2 regions of the Paenibacillus sanfengchensis genome follow, and region 2 is predicted to be linked to the other one. Evidence: a T-box and tRNA genes for the amino acid it is inferred to sense, from the RefSeq annotation. Region 2 holds a T-box; the other holds one or more tRNA genes.
What was found. The T-box of region 2 lies ahead of pheS (phenylalanine--tRNA ligase subunit alpha). A T-box ahead of a tRNA ligase gene usually reads a tRNA of that ligase, here a tRNA-Phe.
Positions count from the first base shown of each region.

Region 1: it has a tRNA-Phe gene. The T-box ahead of pheS (phenylalanine--tRNA ligase subunit alpha) is inferred to sense a tRNA for this amino acid. The anticodon was not compared.

Region 1 covers NZ_JBAGJC010000026.1:201-7,823, reverse strand. The annotation lists gene V4U84_RS26295 (nucleoside deaminase) at 1-469, opposite strand, end outside; gene V4U84_RS26290 (NifU family protein) at 606-845, opposite strand; gene V4U84_RS26285 (hypothetical protein) at 894-1,106, opposite strand; gene sufB (Fe-S cluster assembly protein SufB) at 1,163-2,560, opposite strand; gene sufD (Fe-S cluster assembly protein SufD) at 2,603-3,886, opposite strand; gene sufC (Fe-S cluster assembly ATPase SufC) at 3,934-4,713, opposite strand; gene V4U84_RS26265 (MarR family transcriptional regulator) at 4,694-5,203, opposite strand; tRNA gene V4U84_RS26260 (tRNA-Leu) at 5,885-5,964, opposite strand; tRNA gene V4U84_RS26255 (tRNA-Arg) at 5,993-6,069, opposite strand; tRNA gene V4U84_RS26250 (tRNA-Leu) at 6,081-6,166, opposite strand; tRNA gene V4U84_RS26245 (tRNA-Cys) at 6,179-6,252, opposite strand; tRNA gene V4U84_RS26240 (tRNA-Gly) at 6,264-6,338, opposite strand; tRNA gene V4U84_RS26235 (tRNA-Gln) at 6,344-6,418, opposite strand; tRNA gene V4U84_RS26230 (tRNA-His) at 6,440-6,515, opposite strand; tRNA gene V4U84_RS26225 (tRNA-Trp) at 6,542-6,615, opposite strand; tRNA gene V4U84_RS26220 (tRNA-Tyr) at 6,623-6,708, opposite strand; tRNA gene V4U84_RS26215 (tRNA-Thr) at 6,712-6,787, opposite strand; tRNA gene V4U84_RS26210 (tRNA-Phe) at 6,810-6,885, opposite strand; tRNA gene V4U84_RS26205 (tRNA-Asp) at 6,972-7,048, opposite strand; tRNA gene V4U84_RS26200 (tRNA-Met) at 7,080-7,153, opposite strand; tRNA gene V4U84_RS26195 (tRNA-Val) at 7,175-7,250, opposite strand; tRNA gene V4U84_RS26190 (tRNA-Glu) at 7,312-7,386, opposite strand; tRNA gene V4U84_RS26185 (tRNA-Ser) at 7,411-7,502, opposite strand; tRNA gene V4U84_RS26180 (tRNA-Asn) at 7,506-7,581, opposite strand.
Region 2 covers NZ_JBAGJC010000003.1:172,118-179,740, forward strand. The annotation lists gene V4U84_RS07040 (cupredoxin domain-containing protein) at 1-134, shown strand, start outside; gene V4U84_RS07045 (cell division protein ZapA) at 185-1,732, opposite strand; gene pheT (phenylalanine--tRNA ligase subunit beta) at 1,844-4,294, opposite strand; gene pheS (phenylalanine--tRNA ligase subunit alpha) at 4,322-5,356, opposite strand; T-box leader at 5,426-5,725, opposite strand; gene V4U84_RS07060 (YwbE family protein) at 5,875-6,084, shown strand; gene V4U84_RS07065 (YsnF/AvaK domain-containing protein) at 6,130-7,128, opposite strand; tRNA gene V4U84_RS07070 (tRNA-Gly) at 7,407-7,477, opposite strand; tRNA gene V4U84_RS07075 (tRNA-Pro) at 7,496-7,572, opposite strand.

The DNA.
Region 1 (7,623 bases), on a different contig from region 2:
CCTTCTTGATGGAGGAACTCCAGGCCTCAAACGGAAGCAGCCGGTTTGGGGTGGCAACCTGCTGCATCGGGATGAACCGCTTCTCCATCGGCTGAGCGATCTGCTCATAAATAAACTGATCGTCAAATCCGATCCGAGCGGCCTCCTCCTGAGTACCGGCGAAATAGACGGCATCCGGACGGGACCAGTAGATCGCGCCTATGCACATCGGGCATGGCTCACAGCTTGTATAGACAGTGCAGCCCTTCAGTTGAAAATCATTTAAGTGACGACACGCCTCCCGGATTGCCTGGACTTCCGCATGCGCGGTCGGGTCCTTCAAACTTGTGACCGAATTCCGGCCGGTGCCGATAATTTTTCCGTCTTTCACCACAATGGCGCCAAAAGGCCCTCCCTCGGCATTCAGCACATTTTCATGCGCCTCCCGGATCGCGAGTTCCATCCAGTATGAATGATCTTTTTCAGCCATGTTGTCGTGCTCCTTTTAAAATCTCTTGCATCCCCGTTATTATATCCTCTTTCTTCGGAAAATGACAAACGTAAAATTAAATAAGCTTACTCATTTGGCATTCAGCAATTATGTTCACATCAGTTAAAAAGGGAATTTAGAATACTTGTACAACCTCTTTAATACCATCGATTTCCTCAAGGATTGCGCGTTCAATGGCGGCCTTTAATGTAATCGTCGCACTTGGGCAACCGTTGCAGGCTCCCAAAAATCTTAATTTGGCTATACCGTTCTCAACCTCGACCAATTCAGCATCTCCCCCGTCACGCAATAAGAAAGGACGTAGTTTGAGAAGTACTTCCGATACTTCGCCGAACAAAATCCCGTTATTCTCCATAATGCCAGCTCCTCTCATTGTTTTACCCACATTCCATTCGTGCTTTTTTCATTCTGAATGTTCTGATTGATCCTTTGACTTTTCAATTAGAGAGGCCTCTTGATCTGAAAGTTCCATTAAAATCGTATAAATTGGAACTATAGGTATCATCACACCACAACTTGCACTCAGTCCTAAGAGCATATTAAGATAAAACTGAATTTTCTTTTTCTCTCGAGTAATTTGCTCTAATTCTGAGATGTCTGAGTTATTTTTCTTCATTAAAACACACCCCATGCCTCCTAAAAAGTAAAACGCTTGATTGTTAAATTAATATATCAACCGATGCTTCCTTCCATCTCAAATTGAATTAGCCGATTCATTTCAACGGCATATTCCATCGGCAATTCTTTGGTAAACGGCTCAATAAAGCCCATTACAATCATTTGTGTGGCCTCTTGCTCCGTAAGTCCGCGACTCATTAAGTAAAATAATTGTTCCTCGGATACCTTAGATACTGTTGCCTCGTGCTCCAAAGTAATCTGATCATTTTTAATTTCATTGTACGGAATTGTGTCTGATGTTGAGAGATTGTCCAAAATCAACGTATCACACTTAATATTGGACTTGGACCCTGCGGAATCGCGGCTGAAGCTGGACAACCCCCGGTAGTTTACTTTGCCGCCCTGTTTACTGATGGATTTGGATATAATCGTAGATGTTGTCTCGGGAGCAAGGTGAATGACCTTCGCGCCGGCATCCTGATGCTGATCTTTACCGGCTACAGCAATAGACAAGATGGACCCTTTTGCTCCCCGTCCTTTCAATATTACAGCCGGATACTTCATCGTTACCTTGGAGCCGATGTTGCCGTCCACCCATTCCATTGTGGCGTTTTCCTCGGCCACAGCCCTTTGGGTTACCAAGTTGTAGATATTAGGAGCCCAATTCTGAACTGTCGTGTAACGGACACGGGAATCTTTCCGGCAAATAATTTCAATAACTCCGCTATGCAGAGAACTGGTACTATAAATAGGTGCTGTGCATCCTTCAACGTAATGGACAAAACTACCCTCTTCGGCAATAATTAATGTCCGCTCGAATTGGCCCATATTTTCAGAATTAATACGAAAATACCCTTGTATAGGAACCTCACACTGAACGCCCCTCGGAATGTATACAAAGCTGCCGCCTGACCAAACCGCACTGTTAAGCGCCGCAAATTTATTGTCGGCGGGAGGGATAATCGTTCCAAAATATTGCTTAAATACTTCGGGGTATTGCTTTAATGCAGTATCCGTATCAAGGAAAATAACGCCCTGATCCTCCAGTTCTTTCTGCATACTGTGATAGATGACTTCCGACTCGTATTGAGCGGATACGCCCGCCAGGAACTTTTGCTCCGCTTCAGGAATCCCCAGCTTGTCAAAGGTTGCTTTGATCTCGGAAGGAACTTCCTCCCAGGTTTTCCCCTGTTTTTCAGAAGGACGAACGTAATATTGGATGTCATCAAGATTTAGCCCGGCCAAATCCGCTCCCCATTGAGGCATCGGCATTTTGTAGAATTGTTTCAAAGCTTTCAGCCGAAAATCGAGCATCCACTCCGGCTCTTCCTTGATTCGGGAAATTTCCTGGACAATCTCTTCAGTCAGGCCTTTTCCGGATTGAAAAATAGACTGGTGCTCGTCGCGAAACCCATATTTATATTCACCCATATCCGGCGCTTTTTTAGCCATTAGTATCACTCCTTTTAACCTCTCAAGACTCATTTTGATTTGCTATGATCTGTCGAGCTTGCTCTCCACTAAATCTTGCAGTCGGCTGCGAACTCCCTCCAGCGGGATCTCTGAAATGACAGGGGCGAGAAATCCGAAAATAACAAGATATTCAGCTTCACTCCGTGATATCCCGCGCGACATCAGATAATAGATTTGTTCCGCATTTACTTGCCCCACGGATGCGGCATGACCTGCGGTTACATCATCCTCATCGATCAGCAGGATCGGATTGGCATCGCCGCGCGCTTTAGGACTTAACATAAGCACGCGTTCTGTTTGCTTACCATCACAATGGGTTGCACCTTTTTCAATCTTTGTAATACCATTGATAATGGCCGTAGCTTCTTCAAGCATGACTGCACGCGTAATCATCTGGCTCACCGAGCTTCTGCCAAAATGCCGGGCTTGAGTTGTATAGCTCGATTTTTGATTGCCCGTGCCAATCGCAATCACCTTACTGTCGGAGACCGACCCGCTGCCTTGAAGCAAAGTCTTCGTATCGCTGGCGCTATAACCATTGTTCATCTCACCAATAATCCATTCCACACCGCCATCCGCAAGAACGACCGCCCGCCGCTGGGTGAAATCTGTTGTTGCTGCAGCAAGCTGATGAACCGAAGCCACTTGTACCTTTGAGCCCGCTCCCGCAAAAACCTCCACCACACCGTTATGCAATACCTTGACATCATCCCCGCTGGATACACAATTATCCACATAAACGAGCTTGCTGTTGCTCCCGGCCACAATTAAGATGTGAGGAGCAAAACGCACCCCACTTGTATCGTTAAGAAAGATCGCTTGAATGGGCGCTTCAACCTCGACACCGTCCGGGACATATAGAAAAACGCCACCACTCCATAAGGCGCTGTGTGCAGCAGATAAACTATGCTCTTCCGGCTTCACTGCCTGAAAGAGATAACGTTGAACCAACGCCTCATGCTCTTTTGCCGCAGTATGCAGGTCCGTTAAAATGACTCCCTGGGCGGCTAAGCCCTTGGACAATTCCGTATACACTACATCCGAATTGAACTGAACGATTAATCCGCCATTCACTGGAGAAGCAACCAAACCTCGAACAACCTCCGGCGCATCTGCTAAACCTGACCACGCATTCTCAGCTTTGTAATCTCCTCCTTCGTAGATATCCCATTTTTCAAGTTTGATTTTCTCCACTTTAGGCAGCTCCAGCGTCCCTGCCAGCTCGAGTGCCCGCATCCGGCGTTCAAGCAGCCAACGAGGTTCATCCTTAGCACTTGACCAAGCGCGCAAAGCGTTCGCATTCATTGAAATTTTTGCTTGTATCCCCACTTGCTTTTCCTCCTCTTCAGCTTTTAAACTTCCTCGCCTACCGTCTCATCCGTAATCCCAAGCTCCTCTTTCACCCAATCGTACCCTTCTGCCTCCAAACGGTGGGCAAGCTCCGGACCGCCAGATTTGACAATCCGGCCCTGCATCATGACATGCACAAAATCCGGGGTAATATAATTCAACAGACGTTGATAGTGCGTGATGATTAAAAAGCCTCTATCCGGGCTGCGCATCTCATTTACACCATTAGCCACAATACGCAGTGCATCAATATCAAGCCCGGAATCTACTTCATCCAAAATCACAAACTTGGGTTCAAGCAGCATCATTTGCAAAATCTCATTCCGCTTTTTTTCACCGCCGGAAAATCCCTCATTCAAATAACGATGCGCGAATTCCGGATTCATCTCCAGCCCTTTCATTTTGTTCTCCATTTCACGGATAAAACGGATTAAGGATATCTCCTCGCCTTCTTCACGCCGTGCATTGATCGCACTTCTGAGATAGTCCGAGTTCGTTACGCCGGCAATTTCACTAGGGTATTGCATCGCGAGAAACAAGCCCGCCCGGGCACGCTCATCCACTTCCATCTCCAGAAGATCCTCATTGTCCAATGTCACCTTGCCGTCCGTAACCTCATATTTGGGATGGCCCATTAAGGCCGAAGCCAACGTACTTTTTCCCGTCCCATTAGGTCCCATAATCGCATGAATCTCTCCGCCATGAATCTCCAATGTGAGCCCTTTTAAAATTTCTTTCCCTTCAATCTTGCTTCTTAATTCCTCAATCTTTAAGGTCGTCATTCTCCCATACTTCCCTTCCGTAGTGTTCTTCGGCACGCACCAACAAATCATTCATAAATTTTCCGATAGTCTGTAACTCAGCCTCTGAATAGGATTCAATAAATCGGTAGAAACCCTCTTCTTTTTCTTGATGCAGCTTTTTATGCAAATGATAAACGTGTCTTCCCTTATCCGTTAAGCTAAAATAAATCTCCTTACGATTGTTGTTCAGCTGACTTCTCATAATAAAGCCCGTTTCCAGCAGCTTTGAACAAATATTAGTAATGCTTGCTTTGGATAAATCCATTTTCCCCACAATTCTGGTATGATTTATTGGTTCATAATCACCAATGCAATCAATAACGTGTACACTAGTAATATTGTTAGAAAGCATATCAATCTGGTGCTTTCTGGCTTGTTGCCGAAACATGTTAATTTCATGCTCAGTATACAACTCATTCAGATGCAGTATTTTTAAATACCGCTCGTAAAGATGACGTTTAAACTCCAATTGCCCAATCTCCCCTCTTTTGTAGTCGTTGCATACCAAATCTAGTGTCAGGAATAGGTTGCTTTTTTGTTTAGTAATAAACAAAACCATTTTAGCACAATTGATAATGATTATCAATATCAACTAATTAGATAAGACGAAATTCTGGAGTCGCTTTTCATTGGTTTATTCGTCTTATGCTGCTTTTCCGACCTGTTGGATCTCACCTCCGTGATCCGGGACTTATCCGTTTCGTTTCTTTCAGCACCTTCGCGTAGTCATTCATGGGCCGTAATCTCCTCTTTTTTCAAGGGCTTCGCCCCACATGGTCAATTTCTATTTTCATTTTTCTACTAAAAAAGAGCGGGCTATCTATACGATAACCTGCTCCTGTTCTTCATTTTTTGGCTTACACCTAAACTTGATGACATTGCCCTCTATTTCGCTCACTTTTTGTAAAAAGAAGCACAAGTTTCTGCTTGTTGGACAAAGATTGAATTATTTTTACATGGTTTTAAACTGCAAAGAATAAGGAAGGAAAGCGTAATCCTAAATGGGGTCCCACTGGACTTTCCGTAAAGGGGAATAAAAAGAATGTAGAGGCCTTACTGCTTGAAATGCGGAGCGGAACTTTGAAGTAGTTTCCATAAAATATAAAAAGAGTTCATGAAATTTTACACAATTTCATGAACTCTTCTGCAATGCCGGTGAAGGGACTCGAACCCCCACGGTTTCCCTCACGATTTTGAGTCGCGCGCGTCTGCCAATTCCGCCACACCGGCATATTATAAACATAATATACAATTATAATGGCGTGCCCTAAGAGATTCGAACTCCTGACCTTTTGATTCGTAGTCAAACGCTCTATCCAGCTGAGCTAAGGGCACTCAATCAAAAGTGCGGAAGACCAGACTTGAACTGGTACGGTAGTCACCTACCGCAGGATTTTAAGTCCTGTGCGTCTGCCGATTCCGCCACTCCCGCTTATTAAAGAAATGGAGGCGCCACCCAGATTCGAACTGGGGATAAAGCTTTTGCAGAGCTGTGCCTTACCACTTGGCTATGGCGCCATATATAAAAATGGAGCGGACGACGGGAATCGAACCCGCGACCCTCGCCTTGGCAAGGCGATGCTCTACCGCTGAGCCACGTCCGCTTAAATGGCTGGGGATATAGGATTCGAACCTATGGATGACGGAGTCAAAGTCCGTTGCCTTACCGCTTGGCTAATCCCCAACAAGTTTTTTTAGATAAAAATGGGGCGATCGATGGGACTTGAACCCACGAATGCCGGAGCCACAATCCGGTGCGTTAACCCCTTCGCCACGACCGCCATATAAAATATTTAATTCTTGAAGCTGGCAGGGGCAGCAGGAATTGAACCCACACCAAAGGTTTTGGAGACCTTTGTTCTACCTTTAAACTATGCCCCTTTATAACTGGTGGAGGCTGATGGATTCGAACCACCGAACTCGTCAGAGAACAGATTTACAGTCTGCTGCGTTTGGCCACTTCGCTAAGCCTCCACGTGGTGCCGGCGAGAGGACTTGAACCCCCAACCTACTGATTACAAGTCAGTTGCTCTACCAATTGAGCTACACCGGCAATTATTTCATTTAATTGTCAATGGTGGCTCGGGACGGAATCGAACCGCCGACACGAGGATTTTCAGTCCTCTGCTCTACCGACTGAGCTACCGAGCCGTATTGAAAAGATTGCGAAACCTTTCCACCTACGCCGATAGTAATTCAGCGGCGATAACAGGAACAGTTTCCTTCGAAAAAATAAATGGCGGAGCCGACGGGATTCGAACCCGCGGTCTCCTGCGTGACAGGCAGGCATGTTAGGCCTCTACACCACGGCTCCACACTAGAAATGCATCCCAATGATGGGATAATTGCGGGGGCAGGATTTGAACCTGCGGCCTTCGGGTTATGAGCCCGACGAGCTACCGGGCTGCTCCACCCCGCGTCAGTAAAAAATTAGATTATATGGTGGAGGCTGAGGGGATCGAACCCCCGACCCTCTGCTTGTAAGGCAGATGCTCTCCCAGCTGAGCTAAGCCTCCATGGGAAACACAAATCTTATTATAACATACTTAGCTTTATAAGATCAAGTCTTTTGTTAAATGGTGACCCGTAGGGGATTCGAACCCCTGTTACCTCCGTGAAAGGGAGGTGTCTTAACCCCTTGACCAACGGGCCATGTTACAATTGCTAGAATAATTATGGCGGAGAGAGAGGGATTCGAACCCTCGAGACGCTTGTGACGCCTACACGATTTCCAATCGTGCTCCTTCGGCCAACTCGGACACCTCTCCATATGGCTCCCCGAACAGGACTCGAACCTGTGACAACTCGATTAACAGTCGAGTGCTCTACCAACTGAGCTATCAGGGAATATAATTCATTTCAGGTTGATCACCTGAAAACTGGATACGA
Region 2 (7,623 bases):
TCAAGCTTCACCTGGATGGAAAGAAAAATTCCGCCGTCATCATCCCGAAGGAGACGGGAGAGTATGAAGTCGCCTGCTCCATTATGTGCGGAAGCGGACACGGTTCGATGATCTCCAAAATTATCGTGGAATAGTAGAATAGAGCCCCCGGCTTTCCAGCCGGGGGCTCTGCCATTTCATTTTCCTAATTGTGGTCCTGTTCAATCAGTTCGATCCATTCGTTGTACTCGTTCTGCAGCTTGGCGTAGTCGTCTTTCAAACGGCGATACTCCTCTTCCTGCTGCTGAACCTTCTCGCGTTCCACCTCACGCTCGGCCTGAAGCAGCCGAAACTCGTGAGAGATAATTTCGTAGCTGTCCGTAATCTGCTGCAATTGCGCGGCGATCTCTTCCTTCTGCTTCTCGAGCTCACTATATTCCGCGGATAGGGTCAACGACCGCTCGCTGCCGGCCGCGCATTCCTGCTGCCATTCCGCCAGCTGCCGCTGCAATTCGGCCTCGGTTTCCCGCCAGGACACCAGTTCCTGCTGCGCCGCCGCAAGGTGTTCTCTCCATTCGCTTTCGCGCCGCTCGGCCGCCTTTCGGGATTCCTCCAATTCCTCGGCCAATGTCATATATTCCTGCGTTTCCCGCTCGCTTTCCTCAAGCCGCAAACGCAGTCGCCCGCTCTCTTCCTCCAGATGCCGCTTGTCCTCGTCAGCCAGCTCTGCCGCCTTCTTCGCGGACTGGCGCTCGTTTTCGGCTTGCGAAAGCTTGGCCTTCAAGGTATGGAGCTCCTCTTTCAGCAGAGCGGATTTCTCTTGTTCCGACAATCTCTGCTGTTTCGCAGCCTCCAGTTCTCCAGTGACGGTCTGGAATTGTTCCTCCAGCGATTTCGCACGCTCTTCCGCTTCCAGCAGAGTAATCTCCAGCCGGTTCAGCTCCTCGTTTCGCTTCTCGGCCAGCTTGTGCCAGGAACTCTCGTTCTGCACCGCTGCCGTCAGCTCCGAGCGCAGTTTGTTCTCGCGTTCCTGGGCCTCCTGGAGCAAACGGGTATGCTTCTTGGCTTCGGCATCGGCCGCCTGAATCGACTGGTGCGCCAGCTTGAGCTGCTGCTCCAGCTTCATGCCGTGCTCTTTCGCCCGCTGCTCCGCCGTCTTGGCCGCTTCCTCCCGCTGCACGGACGCCTTAAGCTGCTGCTGCAACTGCTCGCGCTCTTCCTTCGCTTTGCGGACATCCTGCTCCACCGAGCGAAGCTTCGCCTGCAGCTGTCCATTGCTGCCGCGCTGCTCGGCGATCTGCCGTTCCAGCTCTTGAATCCGGGCCGTAGCTTTGAGGAGCTCTTCCTCGCGCTCCTTCAGTCCGGCCTCGGCCTGGCCCGCCTTTTCAGCAAGCTGCTTCTTGTCGCTTTTCAATTGATGCTGCTGCTCCTGCAGCTCCTTGTAATCATGCTCCTGCTTCATCTGGATCGCCTGCATCACCGAAATCTCCTGGGCGAGGCTTGCGTTGTCCCGCAATGTCCGGTCCAATTCATCCTGAAGCTGCTCCGCTCTCACCGCTTCCTCCGCCATGCGGACAGCAGCGAGCACCGCCAGCCGCGGCGTATCGAGATGGGTATACATCTTGGCGATGGAGCGCATTTGCTCGTCGACGCGTCGGGCTACCTGCTTGGTATAGTCCGCATTATTACCCACGATTTTATAAGAAGTGCCGTATATTTCCACATTTACACTAATACGGTCAGGGTTATTCACAGCCAAGTGCCTCCTTCGGTCGGGGTTTCATCTCAGATGTCTGTATTTGAACAAAAGTCACATCGAATATTTGCTTAAGGACTGATTCGATGTGACTTTGTTTAATTCCTGCTATTTTCGCAATTCGGCCCCAAAAGTTTGCTCCAACGCAGCCACAACCTTACCGTGGGCCTCGGCGATCTCTTCATCGGTCAGCGTCCGCTCCATATTCCGGTAAGTCAGGGACAGCGCCACGCTCTTCTTGCCTTCGCCAAGCTTGCTGCCGGTAAAGATATCGAAAACCTCGATCGCCTCCAGCAGATCGCCTCCGGTTGCACGAATGGCGGAGATCAGCGAGGCCGCCTCCACTCCGGCATCCACCACGACAGCGATATCCCGCTGCATCGCCGGGAAGCGCGGCAGGTCGCGGTAGGAAACCGTTTCGCCCGCCTGCTCGTACAGCGGCTCCAGGAGAAGCTCAGCCGCATAAGTGTCATCCAGATCCATCTCCAGCTGTACTTCCGGATGAAGCTGTCCGAGGGTGCCGATCTTCCGGTTGCCCGCCGGGCCGTCCAGGTAAATGGAAGCCGACCGTCCGGGATGGAAGCCCTGCGGCTGATCCGCCGCATAAGAAACTTGCCCGTGGAGACCCAGGTATTCAAACAGGCTTTCCAGCGCGCCTTTTAAATCATAGAAGTCGACCTTCTCGGCCGGCGTATTCCAGCGTTTTACGCCGCGGCTTCCGGTCAGCAGCAGACCGAGCACGGATACTTCGCGGGGCTGGGCGGTCATAGAGGGATCGGTGCCTTGGAATACGGTTCCGATCTCGAACAGGGCGAGATCCTCCTGCTTGCGGTTCCGGTTATACTGCGCCATATCGATCAATCCCGGCAGCAGGCTGCTCCGCAGCACACTGCGGTCCTCGCTCATAGGCATGGCCAGCTTGACTTCGAATCCGCCTTCGCCAAGCTCGGGGAATTTGCGGGAGGCGCCTTCCCGGATGAAAGAGTACCCCATGGTTTCCTGCCATCCGCCATGCACCAGCATACTGCGGACCGCACGGCGCAGCGCTTGCGGTTTCGTGTATCCGCCTGCCGTCGTCGGCCCTTCAATGACCGTTGTCGGAATATTATCGTAGCCGTACAAACGGGCCACTTCTTCGATCAAATCGACGTCGCGGGTAATATCGCCGCGGCGGGTCGGTACGCTGACTTCCAGCACTTGCTCCGACGTTTCGGCGAAAGCAAAATTCAAGCGGCTCAATAGGGCCTTCGTTTCCAACGTAGAAATTTCCGTTCCCAAATATTCGTTCAATTTATCCAGGGAAAGGGAGATGACCCGGTCCCGCTCCTCGGAAACGACGGATTGCACCACGCCTTGCAGCACTTGGCCGCCGGCCAAGCGGGCCATAAAGGCGGCAGCACGGTCAAGAGCCGGAAGCACCCGGGCCGGATCCACTTCCTTCTCAAAGCGCTGCGAGGCTTCGGAGCGCAGCCCCAATTGACGCGAGGTTTTCCGTACAATGGACCCGTCGAATTTCGCGGATTCCAGGATAATATTCCGCGTATTCTCCGTCACTTCGGAATCGAGTCCGCCCATGACGCCAGCCAGCCCGACCGGCCGGTCCTCCCCGTCCACGATCAGCAGGGCTCCCGGCTCCAGCCGGCGTTCCTGCCCGTCCAGAGTCACCAAGGTTTCTCCCGCCTTCGCGGTGCGCACCCCGATCGCGCCTCCGGCAATCTTGTCGGCATCGAAGGCATGCAGCGGCTGGCCGTATTCCAACATCACATAATTGGTGATGTCGACGATATTGTTGATCGGGCGAATGCCCGCGGCCATCAGCCGGTTTTGCAGCCACAGCGGAGAAGTCCCGATCGTCACGTTGGAGATATAACGCACCGCATATCGGCTGCACAGCTCCGGGGATGCGTTCCTCACGGAAACTTTGCCGCTGGCCGGCTCGGCGGTTTCCGCCAGCTCTTGTTCCGGTTCCGGGAGACGGATGTCCCGGCCCAGGATCGCGGCGACTTCATAAGCGGCGCCAAGCATGCTGAGACAATCCGAACGGTTCGGCGTCAAATCGAAGTCGAGGACCTGGTCGTCCAACTGCAGCAGTTTCGTAATCGGCGTACCGACTTCACTGTCTTCCGGCAGCACCAGAATCCCTTCCTGCTGCTCCTTCGGCAACAACTTTTCGTTGAGGCCGAGCTCCTTGGCCGAACAGATCATTCCCTGCGAAGGGACGCCCCACAGCTTCGCCTTTTTGATTTCCAGGCCGCCGGGAAGCTTCGCTCCCACCAGGGCGACGGGCACCTTTTGACCGGCCGCCACATTTTTCGCGCCGCAAACAATTTGCAGCTCCTCGCCGGTCCCGGCATCCACAAGACAAACATTCAGTTTGTCAGCATCGGGATGCTTCTCCTTGCTCTTGACGAAGCCGACCACCACCTGGGAGACTCCGTTATTGCGGTTTTCGACCGAGTCGATCTCGATGCCGGAACGGGTGATTTTCTCAGCCAGTTCCAGCACATCGACCTGATCCAAAGATACATATTGTGACAACCATTCGGCGGATACTTTCATATTCTTTCTCCTTCCTTCTCCGTGAGGCTAGATTCTGGCGAACTGCTGCAGGAAGCGCAGATCATTATTGTAGAAATGACGGATGTCGTCAACGCCGTATTTCAGCATCGCAATCCGCTCGACGCCCATGCCGAACGCAAAGCCGCTGTAGATTTCCGGATCGTAACCGCCCATCTCCAGCACGCGCGGATGCACCATCCCACTGCCCAGAATCTCCAGCCAGCCGGAATTTTTGCAAACCCTGCAGCCGCTTCCCGCGCATTTCACGCAAGTGACGTCCACCTCTACGCTAGGCTCGGTAAAAGGAAAGAAGCTCGGGCGAAGGCGGATTTCCGTATTTGCGCCGAACATTTTACGGGTGAATTCCAGAAGTGTCCCCTTCAAATCGCTCATCCGGATTCTTTTGCCTATGACCAGGCCTTCGATTTGATGAAACTGGAAGGAGTGCGTGGCATCGTCGTCGTCGCGGCGGAAAACGCGCCCCGGACAGATGACCTTGATCGGCACTTCTCCTTCCATCGCTTCCATGGTGCGGGCCTGCACCGGGGAGGTCTGCGTACGCATCAGCAGTTCCTCCGTCAGGTAAAAGGAATCCTGCATGTCCCGGGCCGGATGATTTTTCGGCAGATTCAACGCCTCAAAGTTGTAATAATCGGTTTCGACCTCAGGCCCCTCCGCGATCCGGTACCCCATCCCGATAAAAATATCTTCGATCTCCTGAATCACCTGGTTCAGCGGATGCACCGCCCCCTGTTTCATCGGCCGGCCGGGTAAAGTCACATCGACCTTTTCGGCGGCGAGCCGGCGCTCGGTTTCCTGGCGCTGGAATTCCTGCTGCTTCGTGTCGATCAGCGACTCGATCGCTCCGCGCACCTCATTGGCAACCTGTCCGATCACCGGGCGTTCCTCCGCACTAAGCGCGCCCATGCCGCGCAAAATTTCCGTCAAGGCCCCTTTTTTACCCAAATATTTGACGCGCAGGTCATTCAACTGCCCCGCATCGGCCGTCCGGCCGAGCTCCTCCAGCGCCTCAAGCTTGAGTGCTTCCAAACGTTCTTTCATCGGCAAATCCTCCTTAAGCTGTATAAATGATGGATTCATCACGGAAAAACAAAAAAGCCTTTTCTCCCGAAAAGGGACGAAAAGACCGTGGTACCACCCTTGTTAGAGCCTCGTCCGCACCGACATTTCCCGCTGTTTAAACGAGCGGAACTTAGCCTGGGAATATAGACTCTCACTTTCATCGACGTAACGGGTCGCGGCCGGTTTCCCCTAATGCACGCATACGAAGCCGAATTCACGCTTCCGCGGGTTCAAGGAACTGCTCCGGAGCGAACTTCGGCAGCCTGTTTCCGTAGAGACGTTCTCAATCCACGACGTCTCCTCCCTGTAAGGAGGCTTCTGCCTACTCTTCTCCATCATCGCATTTGTTTTTTGACTTAACTGCTATTATATGCAAAGTTAGCGCTTATGGCAAGCCGATGGCCCCGCTTTGGATTCCGGCCCGGCCTATGGTATCGTAGACAGGAAGCGCGTACTTCGAGAAGGTTATAACATTATGGATCTAAGGAGCAAACTTTATGAACGGTAATTTACGCAAAAACATTACACCGGGGATCACCGTGGACATTGTCCTAAAAAAAGACCAGTCAACAGGCCGGCTCACACGGGGCGTCGTGAAGGATATTTTGACCAATTCCCCCAATCACCCCCACGGGATCAAGGTCCGGCTTCAAGATGGCCAGGTCGGACGGGTTAAGCAGATCATATCCGGCGGCGACGGCGCATAAATGATGAATGGACGGCCCCCTGGGCCGTCCTTCCGTCTTTTTAGATTAGTCCAGTTCCGTATCCCCGGTCACTCTCGGATTCCCGTTCCGGTCCAACCGGGCTTCTTCCCGTTTCAAGGTATCCCGGACCTGCTCCGTGTCTTGCACCTCGCGCTTATGAACCTCTACCTCGCCCGTGACCACCGGCCGTTTTGTGACCTCTACGCGCTCCTCCGAAACCGGGATGCGGATCGTCTCGCCGGTCCCTATCGGTCCTTCACCCATCGCTTCGCCCGCCGTTTCGGGGACCACCTTTTTCTCGATCACGACCTCTTCCCGGCTTACAGGCACGTCGATCGTTTGCTGCTCCTCCACTACTTCCTTGCGCAAATTCACTTCTCCCGCACGCTCACGGTGCTTGGAAATGTCGAACTGCTCCTCGCGCAGCGGCATGCGCCGCTCGACCCTGCCGTCCTCCGCCAGCGGCTCCGGAGTCCGTTCCAACGTGGCCATCTCCTGGTAGAAGGTGCCCGCAGGTTCTCGTGTTTCCGTCGGTTTGACGTCCCGGTAATTATGGGCATTCAAGGAATGATGGTTACGGAAAATGCCGTAAACCCATGTCTCCTGGACCTCATCCGCATCGACCAACACCAGAATTCTGCCGTGCTTAACAAAGGCATCATATTCCTCGGCTTCTTCCTCCGGAATGCCGAGCCCGACCAGACCGCCGACCAATCCGCCGGTACCGGCGCCGACAGCGGCCCCGGTCAACGTCGCGGCGATCGGGCCCGCCGCCACGATCGGGCCGATGCCCGGAATGGCCAACGCTCCGAGGCCCGCCAGAAGTCCGGCAACACCGCCAAGTAAGCCGCCCGTCGCCGCGCCGGCCGCGATTCCTTCCGGCGCTTTGGTTCCCGTTTCTTCGTGAATGTCATGAATGTCCCCTTTATTTTTTCCGATGACTGAAATATCCTCCGGTTTGTACCCCAATCCCTGCAAGTCCAGAATCGCCTTGGACGCATCCCGCTCGGATGCAAAAACACCAACAATTTTGTTTTTTGCCATGTCGATTACCTCCTGATGTAGATTGAGTTCAGAACATAATTAACCATTGGCCCGGCGTTCAAACTTCCAGTCTTTTCAACAAACATTTTACACGCGTGTAAGGCCCCACCAGTTTTATGCCGGCGGGGCCTTATCTTTTCTTTCCTCATATAAAGTTTTCGCCAAAGACGGACCTGCTCCAAAACAGATCAAATTGCCCCGCAATCTGCCCCATACGCTTAAAGACGTCGAAAAAAAGGCAAACAAAAAACCCTTGTAAATCAAGGGTTTAATTGCAAAGCGGGTGATGGGAATCGAACCCACGCTACCAGCTTGGAAGGCTGGAGTTCTACCATTGAACTACACCCGCATATAAATATGACTTTAATGGTCGGGACGACACGATTCGAACATGCGACCCCCTGGTCCCAAACCAGGTGCTCTACCAAGCTGAGCTACGTCCCGAAAGCTTCGTCACAGGTCAACCCGTTCGTGAAGACAAAATATATATTAACA